2 regions of the Paenibacillus sp. FSL P2-0089 genome follow, and region 2 is predicted to be linked to the other one. Evidence: riboswitches for the same ligand, from Rfam matches in the RefSeq annotation. Region 2 holds a riboswitch; the other holds the start of a gene.
What was found. A riboswitch is a leader RNA that binds a small molecule or an ion and turns the genes downstream of it on or off. The one in region 2 is predicted to bind S-adenosylmethionine.
Positions count from the first base shown of each region.

Region 1: another riboswitch for S-adenosylmethionine. It lies ahead of metA (homoserine O-succinyltransferase); the one in region 2 lies ahead of NST69_RS25210 (methionine ABC transporter ATP-binding protein).

Region 1 is NZ_CP152006.1:1,839,482-1,854,916, forward strand. Features, by position in the region: gene NST69_RS07420 (cobalt-precorrin-5B (C(1))-methyltransferase) at 703-1,818, shown strand; gene cbiE (precorrin-6y C5,15-methyltransferase (decarboxylating) subunit CbiE) at 1,811-3,037, shown strand; gene cobI (precorrin-2 C(20)-methyltransferase) at 3,069-3,944, shown strand; gene cobM (precorrin-4 C(11)-methyltransferase) at 3,941-4,738, shown strand; gene NST69_RS07440 (cobalamin biosynthesis protein) at 4,731-5,870, shown strand; gene NST69_RS07445 (cobyrinate a,c-diamide synthase) at 5,872-7,461, shown strand; gene NST69_RS07450 (ROK family protein) at 7,886-8,767, shown strand; gene NST69_RS07455 (HRDC domain-containing protein) at 8,937-9,953, shown strand; gene corA (magnesium/cobalt transporter CorA) at 10,124-11,059, opposite strand; SAM riboswitch class I at 11,586-11,717, shown strand; gene metA (homoserine O-succinyltransferase) at 11,834-12,751, shown strand; gene NST69_RS07470 (aminotransferase class I/II-fold pyridoxal phosphate-dependent enzyme) at 12,800-13,966, shown strand; gene mqnC (cyclic dehypoxanthinyl futalosine synthase) at 14,197-15,333, shown strand.
Region 2 is NZ_CP152006.1:5,989,311-6,004,745, reverse strand. Features, by position in the region: gene NST69_RS25220 (UbiD family decarboxylase) at 1-432, shown strand, start outside; gene NST69_RS25215 (Cthe_2314 family HEPN domain-containing protein) at 459-1,205, shown strand; SAM riboswitch class I at 1,298-1,433, shown strand; gene NST69_RS25210 (methionine ABC transporter ATP-binding protein) at 1,534-2,550, shown strand; gene NST69_RS25205 (methionine ABC transporter permease) at 2,550-3,209, shown strand; gene NST69_RS25200 (MetQ/NlpA family ABC transporter substrate-binding protein) at 3,268-4,143, shown strand; gene NST69_RS25195 (NifU family protein) at 4,326-4,574, opposite strand; gene NST69_RS25190 (YuzB family protein) at 4,657-4,911, shown strand; gene NST69_RS25185 (NAD(P)/FAD-dependent oxidoreductase) at 4,938-5,999, opposite strand; gene mqnE (aminofutalosine synthase MqnE) at 6,078-7,184, opposite strand; gene NST69_RS25175 (iron-sulfur cluster assembly accessory protein) at 7,565-7,924, shown strand; gene NST69_RS25170 (hypothetical protein) at 8,094-9,503, opposite strand; gene NST69_RS25165 (hypothetical protein) at 9,784-10,269, shown strand; gene NST69_RS25160 (RNA polymerase sigma factor) at 10,551-11,099, opposite strand; gene NST69_RS25155 (hypothetical protein) at 11,353-11,958, shown strand; gene NST69_RS25150 (GntR family transcriptional regulator) at 12,219-12,881, shown strand; gene NST69_RS25145 (amidohydrolase) at 12,903-14,063, shown strand; gene NST69_RS25140 (methionine ABC transporter ATP-binding protein) at 14,106-15,149, shown strand; gene NST69_RS25135 (methionine ABC transporter permease) at 15,124-15,435, shown strand, end outside.

The DNA of each region.
Region 1 (15,435 bases), 3.6 Mb from region 2:
AGTATTCTTTACAACAGAATTCGTGATTTTATAGTTGAAATCTGGTTCTACTGTAGTTTATACACTTGATTTGTGGATAATAGCTCCAAAACACCTCCCCCGCCAAATTCTAATGTACAAAATGCAGCAGACTTACTTTTTTGGCGGATTTGGGGTTCAACTAATGTACAAAGTGCAATGGATCCAGAATTTGTATAAAAATCTCCTGATTTGCTTAGAAGCAGCAGTATAATCAGGTTATATAGAGAGTAAGACAGGTTACCTGCCCAGGGCGAACGCTCAGAGGATAGGCTTCAGCGATGTGCAGATTGTTCAGTTTGTGAGGATTCATTCTTAGACCATCAGCAAAGAGGGAGTGCCATGACCAAGGAAATACCCGGTCACGCCGTCAGGCAGAACCGGGGCCAAGAAAGCGGGGAGGCAGGGGCGGGGCAAGCAGAGCGGGTAGAGCAAGCAGCCGGACCTGAATTCGATCAGGGATCTGAGCAGTTGGAGCAAGTAGGCGGCCCCGAATCCGCAGAAGCAGTTGAACGGCTGGAGCAAGCCAGCAGCCCCGAGATCGGGCAGACGGCCGAGCATGTACGCCAGGCTATCGAACCCGGATTGCCCCGATTTGATCAGGCAACTGAGCAACCGGAGCAAGCCAGCTGCCCCGAGTTCAAGCCAGCGGCTGAGCAGGTACAGCAGGCTGTAAAACCTGGATTGCCCGCTCCCGAATCCGCAGGTGAAACGCCAGCTCCCCCGCTGCGCAGGGGCTACACGACAGGGGCCTGTGCCGCAGCGGCAGCCGCAGGTGCGGCCACCCTGCTCATTACAGGGGAGAGCCTGCCTGCGGTAGAGATTGATCTGCCGGCCGGGTTCCGTCATGCCTTTGAGCTGACTGGCTGGCAGCGTACAGGAACACACACGGCAAGCTGTGCCACAGTGAAGGATGCCGGAGACGACCCGGATGCGACACATCTGGCGTGGATCGAGGCGGCGGTGAGCTGGCGGGATCAGCCCGGCGTGGAGATTGACGGGGGCCGCGGTGTTGGCCGGGTGACGAAGCCGGGGCTGCCGGTGGGCGTCGGAGAGGCGGCGATTAATCCGGTGCCCCGGAGGATGATTCAGGAGGCGGTATCCGCCGTACTGGAGGAGCACGGTGCAGTGCGGGGCCTGAGGGTAGTCATCAGCGTGCCGGAGGGCGAGAGCATCGCCATGAAGACGCTGAATCCCCGGCTGGGTATTCTGGGCGGCATTTCGATCCTGGGCACACGGGGCGTGGTGACCCCGTTCTCCACCGAAGCCTATAAGGCGAGTGTGGTTCAGGCCATCTCGGTGGCGGCTGCGGCGGGGAACCGGCAGATCGTGCTGACCACAGGCGGCAGCAGCGAGAAATACGCCATCGCGATGTTCGCAGAGCTTCCGGAGGAAGCTTTTATACAGATGGGGGAATATGTGGGCTTCTCACTGGAGCATGCCAAGGCATACGGAATTCGCAAGGTTACCTTCGTCGGGATGGCCGGCAAATTCTCCAAGGTGGCTCAGGGGGCCATGCTGATTCACTCTAAGAACGCGCCCGTCGATTTCGGATTTCTGGCAGCCGTTGCGGCAGGTGCGGGAGCGTCCCCGGAGCAGGTGCAGGAGATTGCTGCCGCCAACACAGCCTCACAGGTCGTGGATATGATGACTGAGGCGGGGAATTACACTTTTTTCGAGCAGCTGTGCAGGCATGCCTGTGAACAGAGTCTGGCGCATATGAACGGAGGCATGATTGTGGAAATGGTGCTTATCACAATGAAGGGCAGGGTGCTAGGAAGGGCGGAAATTCATGGATAACCTGATTTATGTAATCGGGATCGGTGAGGATGGCGCCGGCGGCCTGACCCCGGATAGCTTAAGCATAGTGAACAACAGCGAGGTGCTGCTGGGCGGCGAGCGGCAATTGAATTTTTTCGGCAGATACAGAGGGGAGAAAATCGTGCTGCAAGGCGGGCTGAAGCCTTTTACAGACAAGCTGGAGGAGGTGTGGCGTGAGCGGCGGACGGTGGTGCTGGCCTCGGGGGACCCGTTCTTTTTTGGGATTGCGGGTTATCTGGTCCGCAGGTTCGGACCGGAGCATGTGGAGGTGATCCCCCATTATAGCAGTGTGCAGCTTGCGTTCGCGCGGCTCGGGGACAGCTGGCAGGATGCTGAGCTGATCAGTCTGCATGGGCGTCCCATTCAGGGACTGGCCCAGCGGATCGACGGCAGGCACAAAATCGCCCTGCTGACAGACGAGAACAACACCCCTGCGGTCATTGCCGCTTACTTGCAGGAGTTCGGGATGGTGGAATATGAGGCGTTTGTCTGCGAACGTCTTGGCGGGGCGGAGGAAGTCTGCCGGTTCTGGACGCTGGAGGAGATGGTAACCAGGGAGTTCGCGGCGCTTAATGTCGTGATCCTGCGCCGTAAGCAGGAGGTCTCCGCTCCCGTGCGGCGCGGGTTCGCTTATCCCGACGGGGAGTTCCGGCAGCGTAAGCCGGAGAAAGGCCTGATTACGAAGCGCGAGGTCCGCGCTCTAGTGCTGTCGGAGCTGAACCTGTCCGAGGATGCAGTCGTGTGGGATATCGGCTCCGGCTCGGGTGCGGTGGCTGCGGAATGTGCGCGGATCGCCAGACTCGGGAGGGTCTACGCTCTGGAGAAAAGTGCGGAGAACCTGCCGAATATGGCAGCGAACCGTCTGAAGTTCCGGGCGGATTTCGAAATCATTCAGGCGAAGGCGCCGCAGGGCTTAGCGGCTCTACCTGACCCGGATGCCGTCTTCATCGGCGGGAGCGGCGGTGAGCTGGCGGCCATTATTGAACATAGCGCTGCGAGGCTTCAGCCCGGCGGACGGATTGTGGTTGGGGCGATTACGGTGGAGACCCTGCATGGCAGCATGGAGGCGCTTAAGGCCGCAGGACTGGCCTGCGAGGTGACGATGCTTCAGGCGTCGCGCGGCAAGCCGATTCTCGGCATGACCCGGTTCGACGGAATGAATCCCGTCTATGTGGTCAGCGGCCGGAGGCTTCATTAATCATCAGACAATAACGAAGGAGGAACCCGCAATGAAGACCGATGTAACTGAGCCGCGTGAGCAGGCTGCGGAGGGACAGGAAATATCGTCAGGAGAAGCTGCAGGGACGCTGTGGACAGAAGCAGCGATACAGGCGGCCAGTGCGTTATTTGACCCGCTGGATGCAGAAGAGCTGGAGCTGGAGGAAAGACTGACTCCCCGGGCGCTCGGAACGTTATACGGCATAGGCGTTGGCCCCGGCGACCCGGAGCTGATTACGCTTAAGGCTTGCCGTCTGCTGCGGGAATGTCCGGTGATTGCTTATCCGGCTACCAAGAAGGGCGGCAATTCCTACGCCTATGAAATCATTGAGCTGCATGTAGACCCGCAGGACAAAATCATGCTCGGACTGGTCTTTCCGATGACGAAGGACCCGGAGCTGCTGGCTGGCGGCTGGACCCGCACGGTAGAGCTATGCTGGGGAGAGCTGAGACAGGGGCGGGATGTGGCTTTTGTGACGGAAGGCGATCCTAATCTCTACAGTACCTTCATTCATCTGGCCCGGCTGATGCAGGAGCTGCACCCCGGTGTGCCGGTCGTCTCGGTTCCGGGAATATCCTCGGTGCTGGGCGCGGCGGCTGCGCTGGAGCAGCCCCTGGCAGACGGCAATCAGCGGGTGGGGATCATCCCGGCTACGGACGACAGGGAGGCGCTTCGGGAAGCGCTGCTGCATCATGATACGGTGGTGTTCCTTAAGGTGGCCAAGGTGCTGGATGTGGTGCTGGATGTGCTGGATGAGCTGGGCTTGTCCGGCCGCGCCTCGGTGGTAACCAAGGTCACCTCCCCCTATGAGACTGTCTGGCGCGATGCACGGGACCTGCGGGGCAAGGAAGTGGAGTACCTGAGTCTGATGGTGGTGAGCAAATGACTGAGCTTGCGTCGAAGGTATACATTGTAGGTGCCGGACCGGGCGACCCGGAGCTGATCACTGTAAAAGGCAGCCGAATCTTGCGCTCCGCTGATCTGGTGCTGTATGCGGATTCGCTGGTCAGCGAGGAGCTGATCCGCAGCGCTAAGCCCGGTGCGCAGGTGCTTCAGAGCTCGGGCATGGATCTGGAGCAGCAGGTGGAGCTGATGACGCTTGCCGTGCAGTCCGGTAAAAGCGTAGCCCGTGTCCACACCGGAGACCCCGCCATGTACGGCGCGATTCTGGAGCAGATGTCGCTGCTGAAGCTACGCGGCGTCGCTTACGAGATTGTACCGGGCGTTAGCTCGGTTTTTGCCTCTGCGGCGGCGGTTGGCGCAGAGCTGACCGTGCCGGAGCTGACGCAGACGGTCATTCTGACCCGTGCGGAAGGGCGCACACCCGTGCCGGAGCGCGAGCAGCTGCGCAAGCTGGCGGAGCATCACTGCACGGTGGCGCTGTTTCTGAGTGCATCACTGGCCGGTCATGTGAGCAGTGAATTCCTGGCCGCAGGCTGGAGCCCGGAGACCCCGGTGGCAGTCGTGAAGCGGGCCACTTGGCCGGATCAGCAGATTCTGCGGACCACGGTTGAGAAGCTGGAGGCGGACCTGCAAGGTGCCGGCATCACCATGCATGCCATGATCCTGGCCGGCTGGGCGCTGGACCCCGGGCTGACGGACCGCGATCAGCACCGCTCCAAGCTGTATGACAAGACCTTCACCCACGGCTGCCGGGAAGGAATCGGCTCCGGTGAGTAAGCGGTATGCGGCTGTTGCGATTACGCGCAGCGGGATAGAGCAGGCTGTGAAGCTTGGCGGGAGGCTTGGCGGGACTGAGGTCTTTGTCTATGCCAAGTATAGCGGAGAGCTGGAGGCGCGGAGCGGGGAGATCACTGTTTTTGACGGACCGGTCAGAGGGGTGCTGCCTGGGCTCTTCGGGAGCTATGAGGCGGTCATTCTGTTCTTCTCACTGGGGGCGGCTGTCCGGCTGACGGCTCCGCTGCTGCGGGATAAAAGAACCGATCCTGCCGTCATCGTCATCGATGAGCGCGGGGAGCATGTCATCAGCATGCTCTCCGGCCATCTTGGCGGAGCGAATAGGCTGACACTGGAGATTGCGGAGCTGCTGGGCAGCCATCCGGTGATCACCACGGCTTCGGATGTGCAGGGTACCTTCGCTGTCGATCTGCTGGGCCGGGAGTACGGCTGGCGTGCCGACAGCTTCACCTCCATGAAGGGGGTTAGTGCTGCGCTCGTTAACGGGGAGCCGGTAGCCTTTGTGCAGGAGAGCGGGGAACGTGACTGGCTGCCGCCGGGTGCTGAGGTGCCGGAGCATGTCTCTATGTTCGCAAGCAGAGCTGAGCTTCGGCATAGCGGACGCAGCTTCAGCGCAGCGATTGTGGTAAGCGACCGGGTGACGGAGGAACCAGAGGAGGACGCACCGGCAGATACTACTCTGGCCGAGTACACTGTAGTGTATCGCCCGCGCAGTCTGGTGCTTGGACTCGGCTGCAACCGCGGGACGTCTGCGGATGAGCTGGAAGCGGTGGTTCTTCACACTCTGCACGAGCTTAATTTGTCGCTCCATAGTGTGCGGAATGTGGCGACAGCCGGGATCAAGGGGGATGAAGCGGGACTCTTGGCCTTGTGCGCCAAATACAGCTGGGAGCTGGTTCTGTACACCCCGGAGCAGCTCAATACAGTAGAGCTGGACCATCCGTCTGAGGTGGTATTCAGGGCAACCGGGGCTTACGGTGTCTGTGAACCTGCTGCGCTGCTGTCTTCAGGTGCGCATTCGCTCCTGCAGCCTAAGCTCAAGAGCGGCAATGTGACCATCGCCGTAGCCCGGATTGTCTATCCCGGAGAGAAGGAGGGGAAGAGCGGTGAATGAGCTGAGGAATGCAGCCAGATATGAAAAAAAGCCTGGATCAGCCCCCCGTGAGCCGCAGGCGCATCCCCGCCTGGTCATCGCAGGCACAGGCAGCGGCTCGGGCAAAACAACCGTCACACTGGGGCTGATGCGCGCTTTTGCCCGGCGGGGCCTGAAGGTTCAGGGCTTCAAATGCGGCCCTGACTATATCGATCCCGCCTATCACACTGCGGTCACAGGCCATCCCTCGCGCAACCTGGACTCCTGGATGACTTCAAGCGACTATCTGCAGGAGTATTTCCTGCAGGCCTCGGCGGATGCTGACCTGTCCGTCATTGAGGGCGTGATGGGGTTGTATGACGGCAAGGAAGACACAGCACTGACCGGATCCACGGCGGAGATCGCCATCCTGACCGCCAGCCCTGTGCTGCTGGTGGTCGATGTCCGCAGCATGGGGCGCAGTGCCGCGGCGATAGTGCTGGGCTTCCGGCAGCTGGAGCCGCAGGTGCAGATTGCCGCCGTTCTGGTGAACCGCTGCGGCAGCGAGGGTCACTACCGGTTAGTTAAGGCTGCCATTGAAGCAGCCTGCGGGATTCCCGTGATTGGCTGGCTCCCCCGCGACAGCGGGCTGGACATCCCGGAGCGGCATCTGGGCCTGCTGCCCGCTGTGGAGCGAGGGGAGCTTGCGCCCTTGTTCGAGCGTGCCGCCGACATGCTGGAGCAAGGCACGGATCTGGAACGGCTGCTGGAGCTTGCGGCTGCCGCTCCTGCTGTGCAGGGGCAGCCTGTGTCGCCGGAGCAAGAAGCCTTGCTTGCCTGCATGCAGATGCCGGACCAGCAAGTTCGCTCTCTTACATATGCGGCTGAACTTTGTAACCCCGCTGCTCAGATACATAAGACACAGGCAGGCCCGGCGGGGCCTGGCCCGCTCATTGCCGTAGCCCGGGATGCGGCGTTCAATTTCTATTACGCCGATAATCTGGAGCTGCTTGCACGTGAAGGTGCTAAGCTGGTGTACTTCAGCCCGCTCAGCGGTGAAGGCATTCCGCCGGAAGCTGACGGCATCTATCTCGGCGGCGGCTTCCCGGAAGAATTCGCGGCGGTGATTGCCGCGAACCAGCTATTCCTCGACGGCCTGAGATCTGCCGCAGACGCTGGAATGCCACTGTATGCGGAGTGCGGCGGCTATATGGTGCTGGCCCGCAGTCTGACCGACCGCACCGGCACGGTGCATGAGATGGCCGGGATCATTCCGGCGCATACCGTGATGCAGGAACGCCGGGCGGCACTCGGGTATCGTGAAGTTACGGCACTTCACGACTGTCTGCTGCTGAAGCAGGGCGAGCGTCTGCGCGGCCATGAATTTCATTACTCCGTCATGAGCTATCCTGACGGGGAAGCCCGGACCTATGCCTATGAGAGTAAGGGCAGAGGGGGGAGCCAGCCTGAAGGCTACATCGGAGGAAGCATCATGGCTGCTTATGCTCATATCCATCTGGCCTCCCATCTTCCGGCAGCAGCCCGGCTTGTAGCAGCCTGCCGGGCCTATCGTGACCGCAAACAGGCTGTGCAGCAGCATGTTCCCGGCTCCCGCAACCAACAAGTGGAATAACGTATCTTAAATTATTAATTCTAACGAAATGTGTGGCGATAAGTGGAAAAACAACATCTATTCATGTTACTTTTAGCTACTTGGGCTAAAATGGGCAACATTAAGTGTTGTTTTTCCAACTGTTGTTCTAGCATCGGCTATTCGTTCATTAGCAAGTGTAGAAAATCCAACTACCCCCGTCCCGTTCAATGCGGCCTAAGCCTCATCAGCAAATCACTTATTCATACTGTATGTCAACCGCTTGTCATACGTATATTTGATACGTATAATAGGACAAGAGAACGCTTCATTAATGCGCTCGGACTGGTCAACCGGCTAGTTCCAGCGCAGGAAACTATCATTGTATTTATCGTATCTCAGGAGTCTATTGAAATTATCAGAAGCAACAGCATATGGATGCATCAGGAGAAGGGGGAACGCTGCAGTGAAATTGTTGGGAGCGATTGAAGCAGGGGGAACGAAGTTTGTATGCGGTATCGGGAATGAGGACGGGACGATTATCGACCGGGTGAGCTTTCCGACGGCTACTCCTCAGGAGACTATGGGCCAGGTAATGGATTATTTCAGCGGAAAATCAGTGGAGGCTATCGGGATCGGTTCATTCGGACCGATTGACCCTGTTATCGGCAGCCCCACCTATGGATATATTACAACCACACCGAAGCCGCATTGGGGCGGGTATAATCTGGTTGGAGCCGTTGAGGAGCAATTCCGGGTTCCGATCGGCTTTGATACAGATGTGAACGGCGCAGCGCTGGGCGAGTACACCTGGGGAGCAGCGCAAGGGCTGGACAGTTGTCTCTATATCACGGTGGGCACCGGGATTGGTGCCGGTGCTGTGGTAGGCGGGAAGCTCGTTCACGGGCTGTCCCACCCCGAGATGGGCCATATCCTGGTCCGTCGTCATCCTGAGGACCACTACGAAGGCTTTTGCCCTTATCACGGCGATTGCCTGGAGGGTCTGGCGGCGGGGCCGGCCATCGGCAAGCGCTGGGGTAAGCCCGCGGGCGAGCTGCCTGCGGATCATCCGGCCTGGGCGATGGAGGCCCACTATCTGGCTCATGCGCTTATGAACTATGTGCTGATCCTCTCGCCGCAGAAGATCGTAATGGGCGGCGGTGTGATGAAGCAGAGCCAGCTCTTCCCGCTGATCCATGCCAAGCTGCAGGAGCTGCTCGGCGGATATGTGCAGCATCCGGCGCTCAATGAAGAGATTGGCAGCTATATTGTGCCTCCGCAGCTTGGAGATAACGCTGGTCTGTCTGGCGCACTGGGTCTGGCCAAGCTGGCTTTAGACCGCAAGTAGGATATTTTGTCAAAAAGAGATTGACTGTTACGTAATATATGGTATTCTAGGTTTTAACAGTATAGCATTTAAGAGGAAGCACCTCTTTCACGAATGTCGTGGGAGAGGTGCTTTTTTTTGCGTTCAGAGCGCTCATGCGTACTGTAAGACGAAGAAAGAAGGGATTCATATGCAGATCGTATTTATGAACCGTTTGTGCAGAAGATCAGGAGTGGACGAAGAGAATTTTGCCCAGCTGTGGATTGGAGAGGAAGAGGGTCAGTGGCGTCTTGGCTGGCGTGATTTCTCCGGCGAAGAGGAGACGGGCGACAGCCTGTGGTATGAAGGCGGATCGTGGAATGAGATGCTGTGTGTATACCGGCACGAGCTTGCCGTCAAGATGGGAGATGGCTACCGCCCGCTGATTGACGGGGTATTTCATGATGACGATAACCTCAGCAGCCGCAGCCAGGAGCAGCTTAAGCTGCAGTATTACAGTGAGCAATACGGGAATGAAGCCATCTTCGAGGAGCTGTGCTCCTGGCGCAGAGGGAAGGCCTCCAGTGAGCGGAAGGCGCCTTATATCCTGGCCAGCAACCGACTGCTGCGCATGATCAGCGCATTTCTTCCCCGCACGGAGGAGGAGCTGCTGCAGCTCCCGGGTGTGGGTGAAGGCAAAGTCTCACAGTATGGTGCAGACTGGCTTAGCATCACCGCGGCGGCTGAGCGTGAGCATGATTTTCCGCTAAGCTGGGTGAATCATGCCATAGACGAAGAGAGCTTCGTATCCTGGCACTATAAGCAGAAGGAGCTTAAGTACAAGAAGCAGCTGGAGCGGCTGAGACTGCGGCGCGTTCTATTACAGGGGATTGAAGAGGGACAGGGGATGGAGCAGCTCAGAGTGCTTAGCGGAGTTTCCCGCCGTGAAGTGCTTGAAGTGGTAGAGGAGCTGGAGAAGGACGGCTACTCGGCCGAGAAGCTTATTGCCCTGGAGCTGAGCGAGGTGAGCCCCGAAGAACAGAACAATATTTGGACAGCCTATGAACTGATCGGCGACAACTTCCTGAAGCCTGTCCTCTACAAAGCCTACGGCGACAACTTCGTACCTGCTGACGGACTTGATCTGTATTACGAACGCCTGCGGCTGATCCGCATCCGCTTCCGGCGGGAGCATCCGGCGGCGTTAGGGATAGTTACCCCTCAATAATTATTGAGTCTGTCGGCCTGCATCGGCCCCAATCTGCGGTCCTGATGAACAGAACTCCTGATGGGCGTAGACGCATTACATACTGGTGACATACCAAAAAGACGAAGGCTCTCCGAGTCCCGGTAGCCGGGTATACGGTGCCTTCGTCCTTCGTATTCGTCCGCTCTGCTTCATAGCCACTCCTTCTTACGGAAGATAATTAGCATTCCGCAGCCTAGCGTCACCATAACGGCAATGACGCCATAGTAGCCGTACTCGGTGTGGATCTCCGGGATATTGTCAAAGTTCATGCCGTAGATTCCGGTAATCACGGTCAGCGGCATGAATATGGTAGTAATTGCTGTAAATACACGCATGATTTCATTGGCTCGGTTCGCAATACTGGACTGATAAGCTTCGCGCAAGTTGCCCATGAGATCGCGGTATGTTTCGAAGGTCTCAGAGATCTTGACCGCATTCTCATAAATATCGCTGAAATACTTCTGCAGCTGATCGTCGATTAGGCGAAGATCCTTCTTGTTGAGTGTGTTGATAACTTCCTTCTGCGGGCCGAGCATCTTCTTCAGCCAGAGAATCTCACTGCGCAGACCGATGATCTCGCTCAGATGCGATTTCTTGGTATGCATGAGGATGTCTTCCTCCAGCTTCTCGATCCGTGCTTCAATCCGGTCACCGACCGAGAAGAAGTTGTCGACAACGAGGTCAATCAGCAGATACAGGAAGCGGTCAGGCGTACTGACCTCCTGCTCCCATAGTACGGGCTTCAGGACACGCAGCTCATGGATCTTCTGCTTCGTAACGGTAATAATGAAATGTCTGCCAAGGAATACGTTAAGCGCACGCAGGAAGATTTCCTCATCATCGAACCGGATGCTGTTCACCACGATGAAGTAATGACTCTCATAAATCTCCAGCTTCGGACGCTGATCCTCTTCACTTAGACAGTCTTCCACAGCCAGATCATGCAGGCCGTATATAGGCTGAAGCTCTACAAGGTCCTCCACATCCGCATCAATCCAGTAGAACCCCTCGGCAGGGGCGGTTAAAGTTTCTTCAATATTGTCAATAGGCGTAAAAACCCCTGCATTCACCAGCCGGATTTTCATCTGATTCACTCCTTATGTCCCTGGTCTTCTCCAGGGGTATGCTAATTTCAGCACACGGAAAAAATCAGCTTGGCCGGTGGTACAATCATGGACGAAGGCCAAAAGACGGTCCGAGAGCATGAAGAAAAAGGGCTCCCGCCGCCGGCAAGCTGATGTTAATCCTGTGTGGTTGTTCATTCTGCACGCTTATTCGCGAGCCCGGGTCGCCTTCCATTGTTCTCTCACCTCTTCTTTTCGCCGTTTTTTTTGAAATATAAGAATGTATAGGTTTCACACGATACCTTATCCTTATATTTCTCGCTGAAACGGTACCGTCCTTTAAAGGGACGGCAAAGCCGTTTCCACTTGGTTGAAACACTTGTCTAGTATAACGCCGGGATATGGCTCTTACAAGAGAAATTGTTTTCTGTTATAAGGCCCCTTCAGCATTGTATGGACTTGACGAAAAGGAGGTTCATGATTTAAAGTGAAATTTAAGAAAAAGCATCGTTCAGATGCTTAAGGTTATTCAACTGAATACAGCTAAATCTTATCAAGAGCAGGTGGAGGGACTAGCCCGATGAAACCCGGCAACCGGCGTGTGAACGCACGGTGCTAATTCTTGCGGAAGCTTTGCAGGGCGTTATTCGTCCGGCGAAAGTTCTCTGGCAGATGAGAGAGGCGCATATGACTGCATGATATGACCTTTCTCGCCCGGGAAAGGTCTTTTTTCGCTACCCTGCCTCAGGTTGAACCACCAAGTGGAACCCCATTTCAGTTAAGGAGTGAACAGCAATGCCTATCAAAATTCCCGACAGCCTGCCGGCCAAAGAAGTATTATCCGGTGAGAATATTTTTGTAATGGATGAAAGCCAGGCTTTCCATCAGGATATCCGTCCTCTCCGGATCGCCATCCTGAACCTGATGCCTACCAAAGAAACTACTGAGACCCAGCTGCTGCGCCTTATCGGGAATTCCCCGCTTCAGGTGGATGTTGTTCTGCTGCACCCCAGCTCCCATACGTCGAAGAATACTTCGGCAGAGCATTTGAAGAGCTTTTACAAAACCTTTGATGAGATCAGCCACCGCCGGTTCGACGGCTTGATTGTAACCGGCGCTCCCGTAGAACAGCTGGAGTTCGAGGATGTCAACTACTGGGAAGAGCTGAAAGTGATTTTTGAGTGGAGCAAGCACAATGTAACCTCGACCATGCACATCTGTTGGGCGGCGCAGGCAGGGCTGTATCATCACTTCGGCGTGCGCAAGGTGAGTCTGCCGGACAAATGCTTTGGAGTGTTTCCGCATACAATGAGCCATAATAATGTCAAGCTGCTGCGCGGCTTCGATGAAGTGTTCCATGTTCCGCATTCCCGCCATACCGACGTCTCCCGTGAAGATATTGAGCAGAACCCGGAGCTGCAGATTCTGGCAGAATCCGAGGAAGCCGGGGTGTACCTGGTGGCTACGCATGACGGGAAGCAGATTTTTGTCACCGGACATTCGGAGTATGATCCCTTCTCCTTGAAATGGGAGTATGACCGGGATATCGCCAAGGGGCTGGAGGTTGCCCTGCCGAAGCACTATTATCCCAAGGATGATCCGACACGCACACCGCCGGCAGTCTGGCGCGCCCATGCTAACTTATTATTCGCTAATTGGCTCAATTACTATGTATACCAGGAGACTCCTTACGATATCGGGGCATTTATCTAAGAGGTTGACTTATTCTTAATAGAAGTAATTAATCAGGAGGCAATGGAGATGGATGAGAAACTGAGAATTGAGAGCAGACTGGCACAGATTGGTTCAATGGAGGACCCCGCCACCGGGGCCATTAATTACCCGATTTATCATGCGACGGCCTTCCGTCACCCGCGGCTTGGACAGAGTACAGGCTTTGACTACATCCGCACCAAAAATCCTACCCGCTCTGTCCTAGAAGAAGCGGCAGCGGCCCTGGAATCAGGGGATGCCGGCTTCGCCTGTGCCTCCGGTATGGCTGCACTGACTACAGTGTTCACCTTGTTTGGACAAGGGGACCATCTCATTGTATCGCTGGACTTGTACGGCGGTACTTACCGGCTGCTGGAACGGATTCTCTCCAAATACGGCATCAGCGCCTCCTATGTAGATACGAATGATCTGGATGGCCTGGAAGCGGCCCGCCAGCCGGGCACGAAGGCTGTATTCATTGAGACACCGACCAATCCGCTGATGATGATTACGGATGTCGAAGCCGTATGTACCTGGGCCCGCCGTCACGGGCTACTCACGATTGTGGACAATACGCTGCTGACCCCGTTCTTCCAGCGCCCGCTGGAGCTTGGCGCAGATATCGTGGTTCACAGTGCGACTAAGTATCTGGGCGGGCATAACGATGTGCTGGCGGGGCTGATTGTGACCAAGGGTGCAGAATTGTCGGCTGAAATGGCTGTCCTGCATAACTCCTTGGGAGCCGTGCTCGCGCCGAATGACAGCTACCAGCTGATGAAGGGCATGAAGACCCTCGCCCTGCGTATGGAGCGGCATGAGAGCAACGCCCTGGCTATTGCCCGTTATCTGCAGGAGCATCCGGCGATTGCCGAGGTCTTCCACCCGGGCCTGCCGGACCATCCGGGTTATGCCATTCAGAACCGCCAGTCCTCCGGCAACACCGGGATCTTCTCCTTCAAGGTAAAAGAGGCCAGCTATGTGGAGCCGTTGCTCCGCCATATCAAGCTAATTGCCTTCGCCGAGAGTCTGGGCGGTGTGGAATCGCTGATGACCTATCCGGCGATACAGACCCATGCCGATATTCCGGCTGAAATCCGCGATGCGGTCGGCGTGGATGACCGGCTGCTGCGCTTCTCTGTCGGCATAGAGCATGTAGATGATCTGATCGCCGATCTCGGGCAGGCCCTGGAGGCCGCCCGGAGCGAGCTGGAATAAGGCGATGCGCCGCCGGACCTGCCCGGCATGCGAGATTCGCAGAACGTACAAGCAGCAGTGCCTTCGGGCGCTGCTGTTTAATTTGCCTGGGACAAGGGCATTTGTTCGGTCCTGTGCAGCGAAACATTTTTCAAGAACAGCCGATTGTGATACGATGGGAGAACGGACTATTTTTATTTCAAATTGTATTTATCTCATAGACTTCATAGATGAAGAGGAGGCCGTCAACAGTGAGTGCAGTCGATCTTATACTGGATAAGGCACTGAAGGGTGAACGTCTTCAGTTGGAAGATACGGTCACATTATTCGAGAGCAATGAAATTGAGAAAATGGGCGCTGCCGCAGATATTATTATGAAGCGCTGGCACCCGGAGCCAGTGACGACATTCGTCATCGGCCGCAACATTAACTACACCAATGTATGTGATGTATATTGCCGATTCTGCGCCTTCTACCGCAGACCCGGTTCGGAGGAAGGCTATGTGCTTCCCGATGAGACGATCTACCAGAAGATTGCCGAGACCATGAGCGTAAACGGAACCGAGATTCTGATGCAGGGCGGTACGAATCCCAATCTGCCGTTCAGCTATTATACGGATATTCTGCGCGGCATCAAGCAGCGGTTCCCGGAGATTACGATGCATTCCTTCTCACCGGCGGAGATTATGAAGATGGTGGAGGTCTCCGGCCTGCCGCTGGAGCAGGTCATGCGTGAGATCCATGCTGCGGGCCTCGATTCCCTGCCCGGCGGCGGTGCAGAGATTCTCGATGACCGTACCCGCCGCAAGATCAGCCGGCTCAAGGGCTCCTGGCGCGAGTGGATGGACGTCATGCAGACCGCACACCGGATCGGCATGAATACAACAGCCACGATGGTGATCGGTCTGGGCGAGAGCATGGAAGAGCGGGCGCTGCATCTGCTGCGTGTCCGTGAAGCCCAGGACGAATGCATTGCGAACAAATATGATTCCGAGGGCTTCCTGGCGTTCATCTCCTGGACCTTCCAGCCGGATAATACGAACCTGAAGCTGGACCGCCAGACCCCGGAGGAATACCTGAAGACCGTAGCCATCAGCCGCCTGGTGCTGGACAATATCAAGAACTTCCAGTCCTCCTGGGTAACGATGGGGCCTGAAGTAGGCAAGCTCTCCCTGCAATACGGCTGCAATGACTTCGGCAGCACGATGATTGAGGAGAACGTAGTCTCCTCGGCGGGCGCCACCTACAAGGTCAACATCGAGTCGATCACCCAGCTCATCCGCGAAGCGGGCAAGATCCCGGCGCAGCGCAACACGCGCTATGACATCCTGCGCACGTTCGAGGATGCGAGTGTCAAGATTGATAATGATTTTGTGATGCAGAACTAGAATATAGCTATACACCAACAGATCAATAACGGGGCTGTGCTACATATAAGTAGCGCAGCCCCGTTATGTTTTTTGGAAACTATTATTTCCTCTTTGAATGAT
Region 2 (15,435 bases):
GGCAGCCCGGTCCGTGAGCTGCCACGGACCTATACAGAGGGTCTGCTTCCATCAATCACCGCCGCTGTGCCTTATTGCGGAGGATGTTTAGCCGTTTCCGGTGCATCCTATGAAGAGGACCCGGAGCTGCCGGAGCGGCTGGTGGCTGCCTTCAAGGAGAGGGAGACCGCCTGGCCGCTGATTGTGCTGGTGGATCAGGCAGAAGAGGCGGTAAGCACGCAGACCTCCTTCCTGTGGACCGTATTCACCCGCTTCAATCCGGCGGATGATATCTATTCGGCGGCCGGGGTACACCGGGGCAGCGTCAGCTATACACTGCCGATCATTATAGATGCCCGGATGAAGCCGGGATACCCGGAGGAACTGGCTCCGAGCGAGGATATTGCGAAGCGGGTAGACCGCAACTGGAACCGTTATTTTCCTCTAGTGTAAAAGTGAACTTTAAGGAGGGTCAAAATATGCTGCGGACGTTACTTGGAGAGCCGCCCCGCGTGAACAGCGGTGTGCTGGCTGAAGCTATGGAGTCCATGGCGAAGGCAGCCTCCATGCTGCGCAAGGAGATGGCGGCACATGAAGACCATGACCATGAATACCGCAAGCTGGAAATTTGGACACGCGGCCTGATCTCCTCTCTGGATGAGCTGGAGCAGAGCTGGTTCGCAGCAGCCTTTTTCCGGAAGTCAGTGATCGCAGGTTATATGGATGATATGTCGTCCACGGAGCAGGGGGAGTACGCCAGATATGTGTATTTCTACAAGGATGGCTTCATCCGTGTCTTCTCGCTGCTGGACAAGCTGGGCACGGTGCTGAATAATCTGTACAATCTCAATACAGGCAAGGTGAAGACGCATTTCTCTTATTTCACGGTGCTGAGGCAATTTCAGCTGCTTCACCCGCATCATCCGCTGGCGGAGAAGCTGGAGCGAATCAGGAATTCCTACCGGGAGCCAGTGGAGAATCTGCGCAAGCGGCGCAACGCTGAGATCCATTACATGAACGCGGAGATGACCGACGACCTCTGGCAGCGTCACCAGGGATTGCATGACAAGATTCGTCTGGAGGATCTCGACAGCCACCTGGAGGATTTGAAGCAGAGCCTGGAGATGGTATGCCAATCACTGGCCGCCGCATACAGCTACGGGAATGAACAATGGCACAAGAACAAAGCGGCCCCAGGCCCGAAATCCGGACAAGCCCGTCCGTAAAAACTTACCTTTGACAAAAATCTCGAAACTGAATTATACTTAGGCATACATTAACTTCTGACAGGATACGGAGTCTATAACTTCATACTATGATCTTATCGAGAGCGGCGGAGGGATAGGCCCGATGAAGCCCGGCAACCGGTTTGAATACAGCCTTACGCTGCATCCAAATGTCATGGTGCTAATTCCTACAATGCCGCCGGATTCGGGGGTTTTGGCAGATGAGAAGGCATTGTCATTATACACACAGGGCCTCTTGCGATCTGCATGGATCGTAGGGGGTCTTTTTTGCAATGATGGAAGCTAGAACAGAAGGGGGACGCAGCGGTTGATAGAATTGAAGGATATAACCAAGGTGTATGGCAAAGGCAGTAAGCAGGCAACTGCACTCTCTGCGCTGAGCCTGTCGATTAAGAAGGGGGAAATCTTCGGGGTGATCGGTCACTCCGGGGCCGGCAAAAGCACGCTGATCCGCTGCATTAATCTGCTGGAACGTCCGACTGCGGGCGAGGTGTGGGTGGACGGTGTCGAGCTGACAGCGCTCAGCCAGGGACAGCTGCAGGAGCAGCGGCGTAAGATCGGAATGATTTTTCAGCATTTCAACCTGCTCTCATCGGCTACAGTCTATGATAATATCGCGTTTCCGCTGCGGCTGATCGGAGCCGGAAGGAACGAGATTGAACAAAAGGTTAAGGAACTGCTCGCCCTGGTCGGGCTGGAGGAGCACTGGAATAAGTACCCGGCTCAGCTATCCGGCGGACAGAAGCAGCGTGTCGGAATCGCCCGGGCGCTGGCAAGTGATCCGGATGTTCTGTTATGCGATGAGGCGACCTCGGCGCTTGATCCGCAGACGACAGACTCCATTCTGCGCCTGCTGATGGATATCAACAGCAAATTCCATCTGACCATCGTGTTGATTACCCATGAGATGCATGTCATTCAGAGCATCTGCGACCGTGTTGCCGTGATCCATGGCGGCGGTATTGTGGAGCAGGGTGAAGTGGCCGAGGTCTTTCTGAAGCCGAAGCATGAGGTTACCAAGGAATTCATCCGCAGTGAGACCCAGTCGGACGGACCGCTCCGGCAAGCGATTGATGCTGTACAGCCAGGTTACACGAAGTCGGTCAAAATCACTTTTCTCGGACAAAAGACTTACGGGTCGACGCTCTCACAGGTGGTTCAGGGAACCGGGGTTCACTTCGCCATTCTTCATGGAACCATCTCTACGATCAAGGATGTTCCTTACGGCCAGCTGATCGTCCGGTTCGAAGGACCTGAGGGTGCGGTCGAAGCCACGCTCACTGAGCTCATAGCGCAAGGTCTTGATGTGGAGGTGATTTTGTAATGGACTTTAGCACAATTAATTGGGAAGAAATGCTGGAAGCTACGATTGCTACACTCAAAATGATCGCTATTTCAGGAATATTCACAATAATCCTTGGTTTACCGCTTGGAATTGTGTTATATTTATGGGGCAAGTCAAATAACGTTATTATCAGGGTGGTTTACTCGGTATTATCCTTCGTTGTGAATATCCTGCGTTCGGTTCCTTTTATCATTCTGATGGTTGCCCTGATTCCGTTCAGCAAGGCCATTATGGGCACTTCGATTGGTGTGCTTGGAACGATTCCGGCACTGGTAATCGGCGCGGCGCCATTCTTCGCCAGACTGGTGGAGACGGCACTGCGGGAGGTTGACCGGGGAATTATTGAAGCGGCGCAGGGCATGGGAGCGTCCACCGGGCAGATCGTTATGCGCGTGCTGCTGCCGGAGGCTCGTCCGGGTCTGCTTGCCGGTGTAACCATTACTGTTGTGACCCTTGTCTCGTATACCGCAATGTCCGGCATGATCGGCGGCGGCGGACTGGGTGACCTGGCGATCCGCTACGGATATTACCGCTATGAGAAGGAAGTCATGCTTATCTCGGTAGCGCTGATGGTGATTCTGGTGCAGCTGCTGCAAATGGCCGGTGACCGGCTGGTAAGACATTTTACACGGAAATAAGGTACGTCCACATATAGCCTTATTCAATAAACCATATGGATTAGAGGGGGATTTACAGATGAAAAAAGTACTGCTTACATTCTTCAGCCTGACCTTGATATTGGTGCTTGCCGCTTGCGGAAACAACAAGGCGAATAACACCACGAATTCTGCTGCGACAACGGCACCTACAGAAGCGGCTGCTGCAGAGCCGACTACAGAGCCTGCTGCGGACCCGGTAACCCTGGTGATTGGTGCTTCTCCTGTACCGCATGCGGAGATCCTCAAAGCGATTGCCCCACTGCTTGAAGCCCAAGGCATTAAGCTGGAGATCAAAGAATTCACAGATTATATTCTTCCCAATACACAGCTTGCCGAGAAGCAGCTCGATGCGAACTTCTTCCAGCACAAGCCTTACCTGGATGATCAGAACACCAAGAACGGCACAGATCTCGTATCTGTAACTGCTGTTCATGTAGAGCCATTTGGCGCCTATTCCAAAAAGATCAAATCGATCGATGAATTGGCAGAAGGTGCGAAGGTTGCGATTCCGAATGATGCAACGAACGGAGGCCGCGCCTTGATTCTGCTGGCGAAGAACGGTCTTATCAAGCTGAAGGATGACACCAATATTGCTTCCACCAAAGCGGATATCACCGAGAACCCTAAGAAGCTTGACATCATTGAGCTGGATGCAGCCATGCTGCCCCGTCAGCTGGATGAAGTGGACCTGGCGCTGATCAACACCAACTTCGCACTGGATGCCAAGCTGTCTCCTACGAAGGATGCGTTGTTCATCGAAGGCGGAGATTCCCCGTATGCTAACCTGCTGGTAGCCCGTCCTGACAATAAGGATTCCGATGCCATTCAGAAGCTGGCAGCAGCGCTGACTTCCCCGGAAGCGAAGGAATTCATCGAAAAGCAATATGACGGAGCAATTATCCCGGCATTCTAAGCTTAAGCCTAGGGAAGCGGAATAATCTAATGAGACCAGAAGAAGCCCGTAGCCAGAAATGGCTGGCGGAGCGGCTTCTGGTCTTTTTGAATCGCCGGGTGGTTGATCCTACAGACGAAATCCTCTATAATAAAAAAAATCCCGGCCTCTTAGCGGAGGCCGGGATGGTTTATGAAACGGGATTAGAATACCTGAACGACTTCTTCCACGCCTTCTACTTCTTCAATCAGGGCGCGTTCGATCCCGGCTTTTAGCGTGATCGTGGAGCTTGGGCAACTGCCGCATGCACCCATAAGCTTCAGCTTAACGATGCCGTCTTCAACATCAATCAGTTCCACGTCACCGCCATCGCGCTGCAGGAACGGACGAAGTTTATCAAGGACTTCCAGTACTTCATCGTACATGGTTGCGCTTTGTACATTCTCACTCATTTCTCAATCACTCCTTTCGTATGTTTATTATAGTACAAAAAGTTAAAAAATAAAATGGTTAAGGCAGAATAGGGAGATTATCATGAGACCAATTATAGAATTCTGTGCCAGCAACATCGGCCACGGCACTGAACCGCTCAAGCTTAAGCTGGAGCAAAACCCTGAATATGATGTAGTGGAGTACGGCTGTCTGAACAACTGCGGAGAGTGTTATCTCCAGCCGTTCGCCATGGTTGACGGGGAGATCATTGAGGCTGATTCCCCCGCTGCTCTGGAAGAGGCCATAGAAGCCGCTATACGAGAGGCAGAGGCCTGGGACAACCTGGAGATAGACTAAGCCGCCTGGATTCAAGCCGGGATTCTTTAGCCGAAATGGCGTTTGGACATCCACAGGACGCCGCTCTTCAGCAGGCGCGGAACCCGGCCCATGACGGAGCGGCGGCCCATCAGGCCGAAGCCGGCATTTTTACCGAGTGAACCGAGGGTTCCCTTCAGCTTAATCTTATTCAGCTTCGGGGTTTCCCCCCGCCATAACGCCTGTAATATCTGTCCCACCTGCTCGCCCTGGGCACCCGCCGCCTGTGCACTGGGCGCGAAGGGCAGGCTGGCACAGTCCCCGATCACATAGACCTCCGGATATTCAGCGATATTGTAATATTCCCCCACAATGAGCCTGCCTCCACGGTCCTTCGGAAGCTCCAGCTGCTGCACGACCTTCACGGGTTGAATACCGGCAGTCCATACCGTCACATCCGCCGGAATAGCTTGGGTGCCATTGAAGATGGCATCCTTCTCGACATGAGAGACCGACACCCCGCCAATCGTCTCCACCTGATGCTCACTGAACCATTCCTCGACATACCTGGACAGCTTGGCCGGAAAAGAAGATAAAATACGTTCTCCCCGGTCCATCAGAGAGATATTCAGATCCGGCCGGCTCTCCCGCAGCTCCGAGGCAATCTCTACGCCGCTCAGTCCCCCGCCGACAATATTGACGGTTCCATAAGGCTTCACATCGTTCAGCCGGCGGTAAGTTTCCCGGGTTCCGGCGAAGCTCTGAATACTGCAGGTGTATTCCTCGGCACCCGGAATGTTATGGTAATTATCCGTACAGCCGAGGGCAATCGCCAGGATATCATAGGCTACCGGCTCCCCGGAATCGAGCAGGACCAGCCTGCTCTCCAGATCAATGGAACCCACCTGCCCGTAACGTACGGTCAGGCGGGGGTGTACCGGGAATTGAATCCGCAGATGGTAATCGGTGGCGGTGCCTGCGGCCAGTGCATAATATTCGGTCTTGATCCCCTGATACGGCATCCGGTCCACCAGGATGATTTCCACATCAGGAGGAAGATGATTATCCAGCAGTTGCTGAATGAGGGCAAGACCGCCGTAGCCGCCGCCCAAGACAAGTAGGGTTCTCATGCCAACTGATCTTCCTTTCGGGTACATAATGGACAAGGCAGTTCTGCGTTCACTGGCTGAGGTAAGCTTGTTCTGTTCTTATTCGTATACCTTGATCTCGTTATAGAAGGTATCCCGTTCTACAGGAATCCGTCCTGCGCCCTTCACGAGCCAGATCAGCTCATCCCGGGTCAAGCCCTCCGGCGTCAGCGCGCCGGCAGCGTGGCTGATCCGTTCCTTCAGGATCGTTCCGTGCACATCGGAAGCGCCGAAGTTCAGGGCAACCTGGGTCAACTGGGGCCCGATATTAATGAAGTAGGCCTTGATGTGATCGAAATTGTCCAGCATCAGGCGGCTGACGGCAATGGTCTTCAGATCCTCATTCGCGGAGTTGCGGCGCATAATGCCTGCATTCTTGTTCTTAGGCTGCATGGACAGCGGAATGAATACCATAAAACCGCCGGTCTCGTCTTGCAAGTCACGAATTTGCAGCATATGGCGGATGCGGTCTTCACGGGACTCAATCGACCCGTACAGCATCGTGGTATGGGTCTTCATGCCAAGGTGATGGGCGGTGCGGTGCACCTCGAGATATTCCTCGACATTGGCTTTGTCGACGCGCATTTTTTTGCGGTACTGGTCAGACAGAATCTCTGCCCCTCCTCCGGTAAGGGTCTTCAGTCCGGCGGCGCGCAACTGCTCCAGCACTTCACGGATACTAAGTCCGCTGATGCGGGTGAAGAAGTCGATCTCTGCCGCTGTATAGGCCTTGAGAGTCACTTCGGGGAAATGCTCGTTCAGAGCCTGCAGCGAATCAACATAGTACTGGAAGGGCACATTATCATTATGCCCGCCTACAATATGGAACTCGCGCACGCCGGGATGAATATGCTGCTGCACATACTCCACCATCTCCTGGCCGGAGAGGGTGTAGGCCCCTTCTTCGCCTTCATCCTTGCGGAAATTGCAGAAGGCACAGCGGGATTCGCAGACATTGGTGAAATATAGACTCATGTTCTCGATAAAATAGACTTTATTCCCGTTCTTTCGCAGATTGACCTCATTAGCCAGCTGTCCGATCGTTAAGAGATCGTTACTCTCATATAAATAAACGCCGTCTTCCAAATTCAATCGTTCTCCGCCGCGAACCTTCTCAATGATGTTCGCCATCCGGGCATCTGTGTGGGGTGTAATAAGGGTAGACATATAAGTTCCTCCTGAAGGTTGGCGAGGCAATTGCATCGCATAATCGTGTACCTGAGAATATCCGGCAACAGCCGGCATTATAAATAGAGGTTAACTGCAACCCCCGTGACAATTTTTCGAAAATTTATCGCTTTTCTCATTATAAACTTCTCCCGTAGGGTGAGCAACCGCCAGAAACTGCAGGTCTTCCGGGATAAATGGCTTACCTGCGCCCGGTTTACGACTTGAGGGCAGAAGAATAGTGGAGTATACTGATTGAAAGAGCCGATGAAAATGATATACATCATACTCATTCTTTTCCCGGCAAGGCATTGATTTCATTACGTACAGCCTGAAGGCTGCTTGATTCCAATACAATGAACCCTAAGGAGGTTGTTATTATGATTAACATAAGTGAGACAGCGGCAGGCCAGCTGAAGGCCATGCTTGCGGAGCAGGAAGTGCCGGATATGTTCCTCCGTCTGGGCGTAACCGCCGGGGGCTGCAGCGGATTCTCGTACGCGATGGGCTTCGATGATACCGAGACTGAGCAGGACATCTACATGGACGTTGCAGGTCTGAAGGTGGTCGTCAGCAAAGACGATATCCGTTACCTCAACGGCCTGGAGATCGACTTCGAGGAATCCGGCATGACCGGCGGCTTCACCATCAATAATCCCAACGCCAGCGCTACATGCGGCTGCGGCTCCTCGTTCCGTACGAAGGAAGAAGCAGGGAACCCGGCGGCGGAGCCTTGCTAAACCTGTGAATGCTGAATTATTGATAAAGTAAGCGTGGATTGCGGCTTCCGCGACCTCTTAATTATGTATGGTGCAAACTGTACTTATTAGGAACCCACAAGGCCAGATACAACAAAGAGCCGCAGATCCTAGACACAGGATTCTGCGGCTTTTTGTCGGGAAGTCGATGTTATGGAGAAATGAGATAAAGTCCAGTAAGACCTAAATCAGAAAATGTTGACCACAACGCCTCGTATACTTTATAGGTGCCTGCTTTAATACCGCTCGCCAAATCTTGGTCTATTGTTAGCGATCCTGTATGAGTTCCTGCCAGTTTGAAGGTCCAGCCAGAAAGATTATTGTTATAAGCATAATTAGTTAATACAGGCCCGCCGCTATCCCCTCCTACTGAGGTGTAGCCAGAGGCAAGGACTTCGTTAGTGTTATAACCATAACCATCTGAGCCCCACCAAATATCAACATTTGAATATTTGATCGTGCCAGAAGTCGTTGCTCCACTATTTGCGCCCCTCATGTAGATGGTATCCCCAACCGTATCGGTTACGTAGGTACCTGTTATCATAGCCATATTAGTTGAAGAAGGGTATGGTACTCGTGCCCATGGTGAAAATCCAGAATTTAAAGTAATATATCCGGAATCGGAAGCCCCTGCTGAACCGTCACCGGGGGATGTAGTCCTGAATGTGTAATCACCTATCGAACTCGTTGCATTTGTCGGCTGATACCATGCACTAACGGTGCCTGCTGTTTGGCAATGGCCAGAAGTCACCACTACAGCTTGATCAGAAGCATTTACGCCAAAATATCCGTTAGTGCATACGCCATAGATCGTTTGTGAGGGGTTACTCGGGTTTGGACGGTAATTGCCACCGATTTTTGCACCCATTGGAATGGTGGAACCCCAATTTGTATTATCGGTTTCCGTTTTAAATGCTGAGGCTGGCAATGTTGTGTAGACAAGCAGATCTGACTTTTCGAGAAGCAGTGATGAAACTGTTTGCTTTGATTGTATGCCAGATTTTTCGTCTAAGGCGATAATAAGCTTATTGTTCATTGTATCCGGTATGAGCGCAAGTACTGTTCCCGGTTGGACTGTTTTTTTGATTTTTTCTTTCGCTTCAGTAATATCCGACCACGAGTATTTTGTTACTTCAAATTTTATTTTATCTCCGTTTTTTGAGGCTTTTCTTATTAATGCCTTCAAAGATTCCGAATCTTCCGTGATCTGAACGGTTACCATTCCGGTATCCGCATCGTAATAGTGGCCCGAGAAACGGGAGGGATCATTTTCAATTAGTTTCTTAATGGTCGGTAAGTCTGCTTTCACCCGCTGTTTCTCGACATAATCGGCAAGAACTTTGCTGTTCTTTAATTGTTCTGGAGGAGTGCTCAATTCTATCGGATACGGAATCTCGTTCAATTCATTTTGTTTTTGCGTGGCAGCCTGGATTTCGGAGATTGTTCCGAAAAAAGCCTTTGCTTCAGCATTAGAGCTTCCTTCTGCATGTACAGAAGTGATTGAACTGCAAAGGAGTAAAGCTGCCAGGAAAACAGGGAGTATATACTTTCTTACAAACATTCCTCATCAACATCCCTTCGTATTGAAATGGGGTGATTGGGAAATGTGGCAAAGCGGACGGTAGATAATGACTCCATTCTCCCTTCCTTTTAATTTTGCGCTCTGCAACAACTCCCGGATTGTAGCCGATGCAGATCAAGTTGCAGTTCACTCTCCTATATGGGGCTACTGAATATATAACGATGGTTTAAGGCGAAACCTGACATCTCTTTTTAGAATTCATACCCATTTTAGCGAAACAAAACCATCTGTCGTGACGTCAATTAGGTTGGAGGTGTTTATGTTGAACAAGCTGATTGTTCTCCTTTTGATGGCCGTAATTTTGTATCATTCTTCGGAACCGAATGAATCCATAGCTGCCAAGGCGAGTCCCACGCCATCTGCCTCAGAAAACGTGAAAAGTGAACCTTTTTCAGTTCAGATCTCTATTCCGAAGCAGGTGAAAGCAAATCAGGAATTTGTTATTTCTGCTGAGTTGAAAAATGAAACTGGACGGGATCTGGAGATTACAACGGGAAGCACGGCATTTTACTATGTTGTACGGGACAGTAACGGCAAGGTGATTAATTCGATTGCAAGAAAAGATATTGGACTTACAACTTCAATGCCGAAGGGGGCTGTCATTTCAGAAAAATCTCAATACCGGATTAAAAAACCGGGCACCTACGAGATTTCCGCGATTGCAGAATTTTCGGTTAAAGGCGGAGGAAAGAATGAGGTCTTCAAAATAGAAACGGCTCGAAAGTCTATTCAGGTAAGCGACTAAAGGCAAGCTCATGGTCCTCGATAGCCCTCTCCACAGTAAATAAAGCGCCGCCCCGCCTTGGGGGCATTGGCGCTTTTCTTTATGTGCAGAACATTCGTTTAACTACGGAAATGGGCTAAATATTTTTTGGAAATCTTGATTTTATGAAAATAGACTCAAGCGCTCATCGTTTCCCAAGGGAGAATGCAAGGTCTAGGACAAGGGTTTGCCGTTTATTGTGGTCTAATATATATTCACCAATGATAACATCCGGTACTTTCTTCTATTTTAAATAACTGAACTTAATTCTGTGACATAAGCTGTCGGAGATGATTTCTAGCTCTTTGCAATCTCTTTAAGGTAGTGGATTCCGTTATGTCCACGATTGCTCCAATTTCCTTGCAACTTTTCCCATCCAAATAAAACATTTCCACCATTGCACGGTGGTTATTTTGTAATTCTCCGATAGCATCATACAATTCCTCATGCAGCCATTTTTTTTCTAATACCGTTTCTACAGAAAAGCCAATAGAAGTTTCATAAAGGGGAACGAGGGCGTTAAAAATCTCAGCTTCTTTTTTTGCCTTCCTTATAAAATCAATTGCGGTAGTATAAGCAACACGTTTGATCCAAGCAGGAATATTCCGCATGGATTGTAGCTGTGGTGCTCTTGATGAAATTTTTAAAAAGCTTTCATGAATCAAATCTTCAGTAAGTGAGTGATCGGAAAGTAGAGCATATAGATAGGGATAAATAAAAATGCGATATTTTTTGTAGATGCTCTCCTGTTGGTCTTTTTCCAATTCTTTATAAGGCCTGCACAATAAATCAAACCAATTCTTCTCCATCATTGGTACACTCCTCCCAACTTTGTGTTGAAGGGTTCTTTTCATTCCAGGATTTAGTGGTAAATATTATCGACTTTAACATATCTATTATACCTGACACCAAATAAATATGGGAGAAAAGGCAATTATTTGTCAACTTTAATCGTAATATAGAAAGGAGCTTCTTTCGGTCGGGAGGTTTTTTTATGTTGAATTAAACCATTATATGTTAAAATATGGTGATGAAATAATTAATGGAGCTATGAGGAGGGTAACAATGATACGAATGAGAATGCCATTTGAACGTCCAACAGAGCATTATGATGAACGGATTATTGATATCGATCAAGAAATTTGCTCTTTGATCAAGAAGAGAAAGGAAGTGGCGGATAATAATCCAGGATTTCCTCCGTTAGAGTATATTTCTAAATGGTCAGAGGAACTTGGGCTTTATGAAGGATTCTTGATGTCGTTATTTGGAAGTATGATGAATGAAGAACAATATAAACCAATGATTGAACCAGCCGGATTTAGACAACACATTGCAATTCTGAAGTCAGTCGTGAACGGGGAGCGTTTCTATACTCTAACGTCCTTACGACAATACAGTAATGCAAGTGTATTAACACTAAATATAGATTGGGACGATGAGCCGGAAGTTGAATCCAACTCTCATCAACATAGGCATTACGAACTAGATATTAACGGCCAATATGATTGCCGAATGATTAGTGGTGGAAGCGGATCAGATCATGCATCATATAAATATGTAGTCTCTCCACCCTTACCTGATGAGATTTCAGGAATTCAATTTAGGTTCAAAGAATACAGTCACCCGTTCAAGATGGGTGAGGCAAGTGATGAGATAGTATTTGAACTTTAGTAAGGTGAATAGCCCTCGACACCTATTAGGTGCAGGAGGGTTATTTATTTGTCCAATTAGTGTCAATTCGCAATTCCCCTATAAAACATACTTGACTAGTGGGGATAATGGGATTATAGTATGAAAAAAGCTTGATTGCACAGAGAGATTTTCAACCGATACTTTCATTTTATCTTAAATCTCTCTCCTCTTATTAATTGTATACAATTATACAGTTGACCGGGCGACCCGCAAATGAGTGGCGAGGAGCAATGAAATCTATGGAAATGCGTTCACGAAGATTGTCGAAGGATAATACCTACTATGCACTTAAGCAAAAAATAATAGATAGCGAGCTGGAGCCGGATCAGGCGGTTAACGAAGAGAGCCTGGCGGCACTTCTCGGGGTCAGCCGGACTCCGTTACGGGAAGCGATTCAGCGGCTGGAGAATGAGGACTTCCTGGTGCGCCAGCCCAACGGCAGGCTGCGGGTAGCCCCTTTAACGATTAAGGAGGTCGAAGAGATCTTCCAGATCCGCAGCATGCTTGAAGGCCATATCGCCAGAAGCGCTGCCAGAAACGCTACTATCAAGGATATTCAGCGGTTAACGCTGATTCTGGAGAAGCTGAAGCAATCCTTCCAGATGGGGGATCAGCAGGATGTTGTATCCTATGGCTTCGAATTCCATGATTACTTGTGGGAGATCAGCGCGCTGAAGACTTTTGAGAAGGTGCTGAACCAGCTAAGAGACCGTTCCCTCCGGTATTGCCGTTATGTCTCTCTGCACGGGGACTGGAATACGCAGGCGGATGAGGAGCATCTTGTGATTCTGCAGAGGATTGTAGCCAGGGATGAGGAGGGGGCAGAGCGGGCGATGCGGGAGCATATCTTAAGCAGCCTCGCGACTGCACTGGAGCGGATTAGAGGAATTGAACATACGTAATGAAGGGGGAAGAACAGGAATATGAGACCACAGCATGAGACGGAAGAAGCACTGGCAGCCCGGCTAACCGAAGTGCGGAGGAACCTGCACCGTGAACCGGAGCTTAGCAATCAGGAGTACAGAACCACGGAGAAGCTGCGTAAATGGCTGAATGAAGCGGGAATACGTGTGCTGGACCTTCCTCTGAAGACCGGGCTGATCGCAGAGGTGGGGAAAGGTGATGGCAGCATAGTAGCGATCCGTTGCGATATCGATGCCCTGCCGATTGAGGAGCAGACGGGCCTGCCGTTCGCATCAGAGATTCCGGGAGCCATGCATGCCTGCGGCCATGACTTCCACACCGCTGTCATCCTGGGCGCGGCCAGCCTGCTGAAGCAGCGTGAGCATGAACTGCCGGGCAAGGTCAGAATCCTGTTCCAGCCGGCTGAAGAGACGGGACACGGTGCGGAGGATGTACTGGCATCCGGCGGGCTAAGCGGGGTGGAGGCCATCTTCGGATTACATAATTCACCGGACCTGCCTAACGGGGCGTTCGGCACAAGAACGGGAGCTTTAACGGCGGGGGTGGACCGCTTTGAGATTACGGTGCAAGGGGTCGGCGCTCACGCCGCTACACCGGAGAAAGGGGTAGACACCATTGTGACTGCCGCGCAGATCATTACGATGCTGCAAACCGTAGTCAGCCGCCTGAATAACACGCAAGAGCCGGTCGTGCTCAGTGTGACCCGGATCAACGGGGGCTTCACCTGGAATGTCCTGCCGGAGAAGGTGGAGCTGGAAGGTACAGTACGTACCTATAACGAAGAGATCCGCAGCAGCATCCCGGCCCAAATGACGCGGATCATAGAAGGGATTGCAGCCGCAGCCGGAGCAGAGGCGAAGCTGCACTGGTATCCCGGCCCGCCCGCTACGGTCAATCACGGAGGATGGACAGACTTCACCAAAGAGGTCGCGGCACAATCAGGCTATGAGGTACATGATATTCCGCCGCAGATGGGCGGAGAAGATTTCGCCTATTATTTGCAGCAGATCCCGGGTGCTTTTGTGAACATTGGTACCGGCCCGAACCATGCGCTGCATCATCCCCGTTTCGATGTCGATGAGGCGGCCATCCTGCCGGCGGCTAAGTATTTCGCCCTGCTGGCAGAAGAGGCGCTTGCGAAGCTGAAACAGCAGACTTGAATCCTGAATCCTAAATTTACCAGATGATTGAGGGGAACAACTATGATTGAACTACGGAATGTGTACAAGACGTTCACCCGCAAAGAGGTGAAGATAGAAGCGCTGAAGGGGATTAGCCTGAAGGTGGAGAAGGGCGATATCTTCGGAGTCATCGGCTACAGCGGAGCCGGAAAAAGCACGTTAATCCGCCTGGTCAATTACCTGGAACGGCCATCTGAGGGCCAGGTGCTGGTAGACGGGTACGATCTGGGCGCGTACAGCGACAAAGAGCTGCGGGCAGCCAAGAAAAACATCGGCATGATTTTTCAGCATTTTAATCTGCTGGAGTCCAAAAAGGTGTTCGACAATGTGGCCATTCCACTCGTTCTGCTGAAAAAGAGCAAGGCGGAAATCCGCAAGCGGGTGGAGGAGCTGCTCGAATTCGTCGGGCTAAGCGACAAGGCTGGAAGCTATCCGAGCGAGCTGTCAGGGGGACAGAAGCAGCGGGTTGGAATTGCCCGGGCGCTTGCCTCGAACCCTTCCATACTATTGTGCGATGAAGCTACTTCCGCTCTGGATCCGCAGACGACACAGTCCATCCTGCAGCTGCTCAAGCGGATCAACGCGGAATACAACATCACCGTGATGATCATCACGCATGAGATGTCGGTGATTCAGGAGATCTGCAACAAGGTAGCGGTGATGGAAGAGGGACGGATTATCGAGCAGGGCAGCGTGCTGAATGTGTTCGGAGAACCGAAGCATCAGACGACGCAGAATTTCGTCAAAACAGTCATTCAGAACAGTATGACCTCAAGCGTCCGCAGAACTCTGAAGACTGAGCAGGGGAGCCGGGTGTATAAGCTGAATTTTGCCGGAGAGAGCGCTTCTGAGCCTGTATTGTATGAGATCATCCGCTCCTATGGCGTCAAGGTTAACATTCTGTTTGCGAATACGACAGAGATTCAAGAGACGACGCTCGGTACGATTATCGTTCAACTGCAAGGTGATCCGGCACAGATGGAAGCGGCCTTGAATTACATGAAGCAGCATGAGGTCCGGGTAGAGGAGGTGAAGTCCTATGTTCTCGACATCGATCACAAGTGAGCAATTCCTGAAGGCAATTATTGAAACGATTCAGATGGTGGGCGTGTCGCTTTTTGTAGGTTCGCTTCTGGGGGTCCCCCTTGGCATCCTGCTTGTCATTACCCGCCCAGGCGGGGTACTGGAGAATAAGGCGCTCTATACGGTGCTCAATCCGCTGATCAACATTATCCGTTCGCTTCCGTTCATTATCTTACTTGTCGCTATCATTCCGGTAACACGGGCAATTGTTCATACTTCGATTGGGACCAGTGCCGCGATTGTTCCGCTGATTATCTACATCGCACCT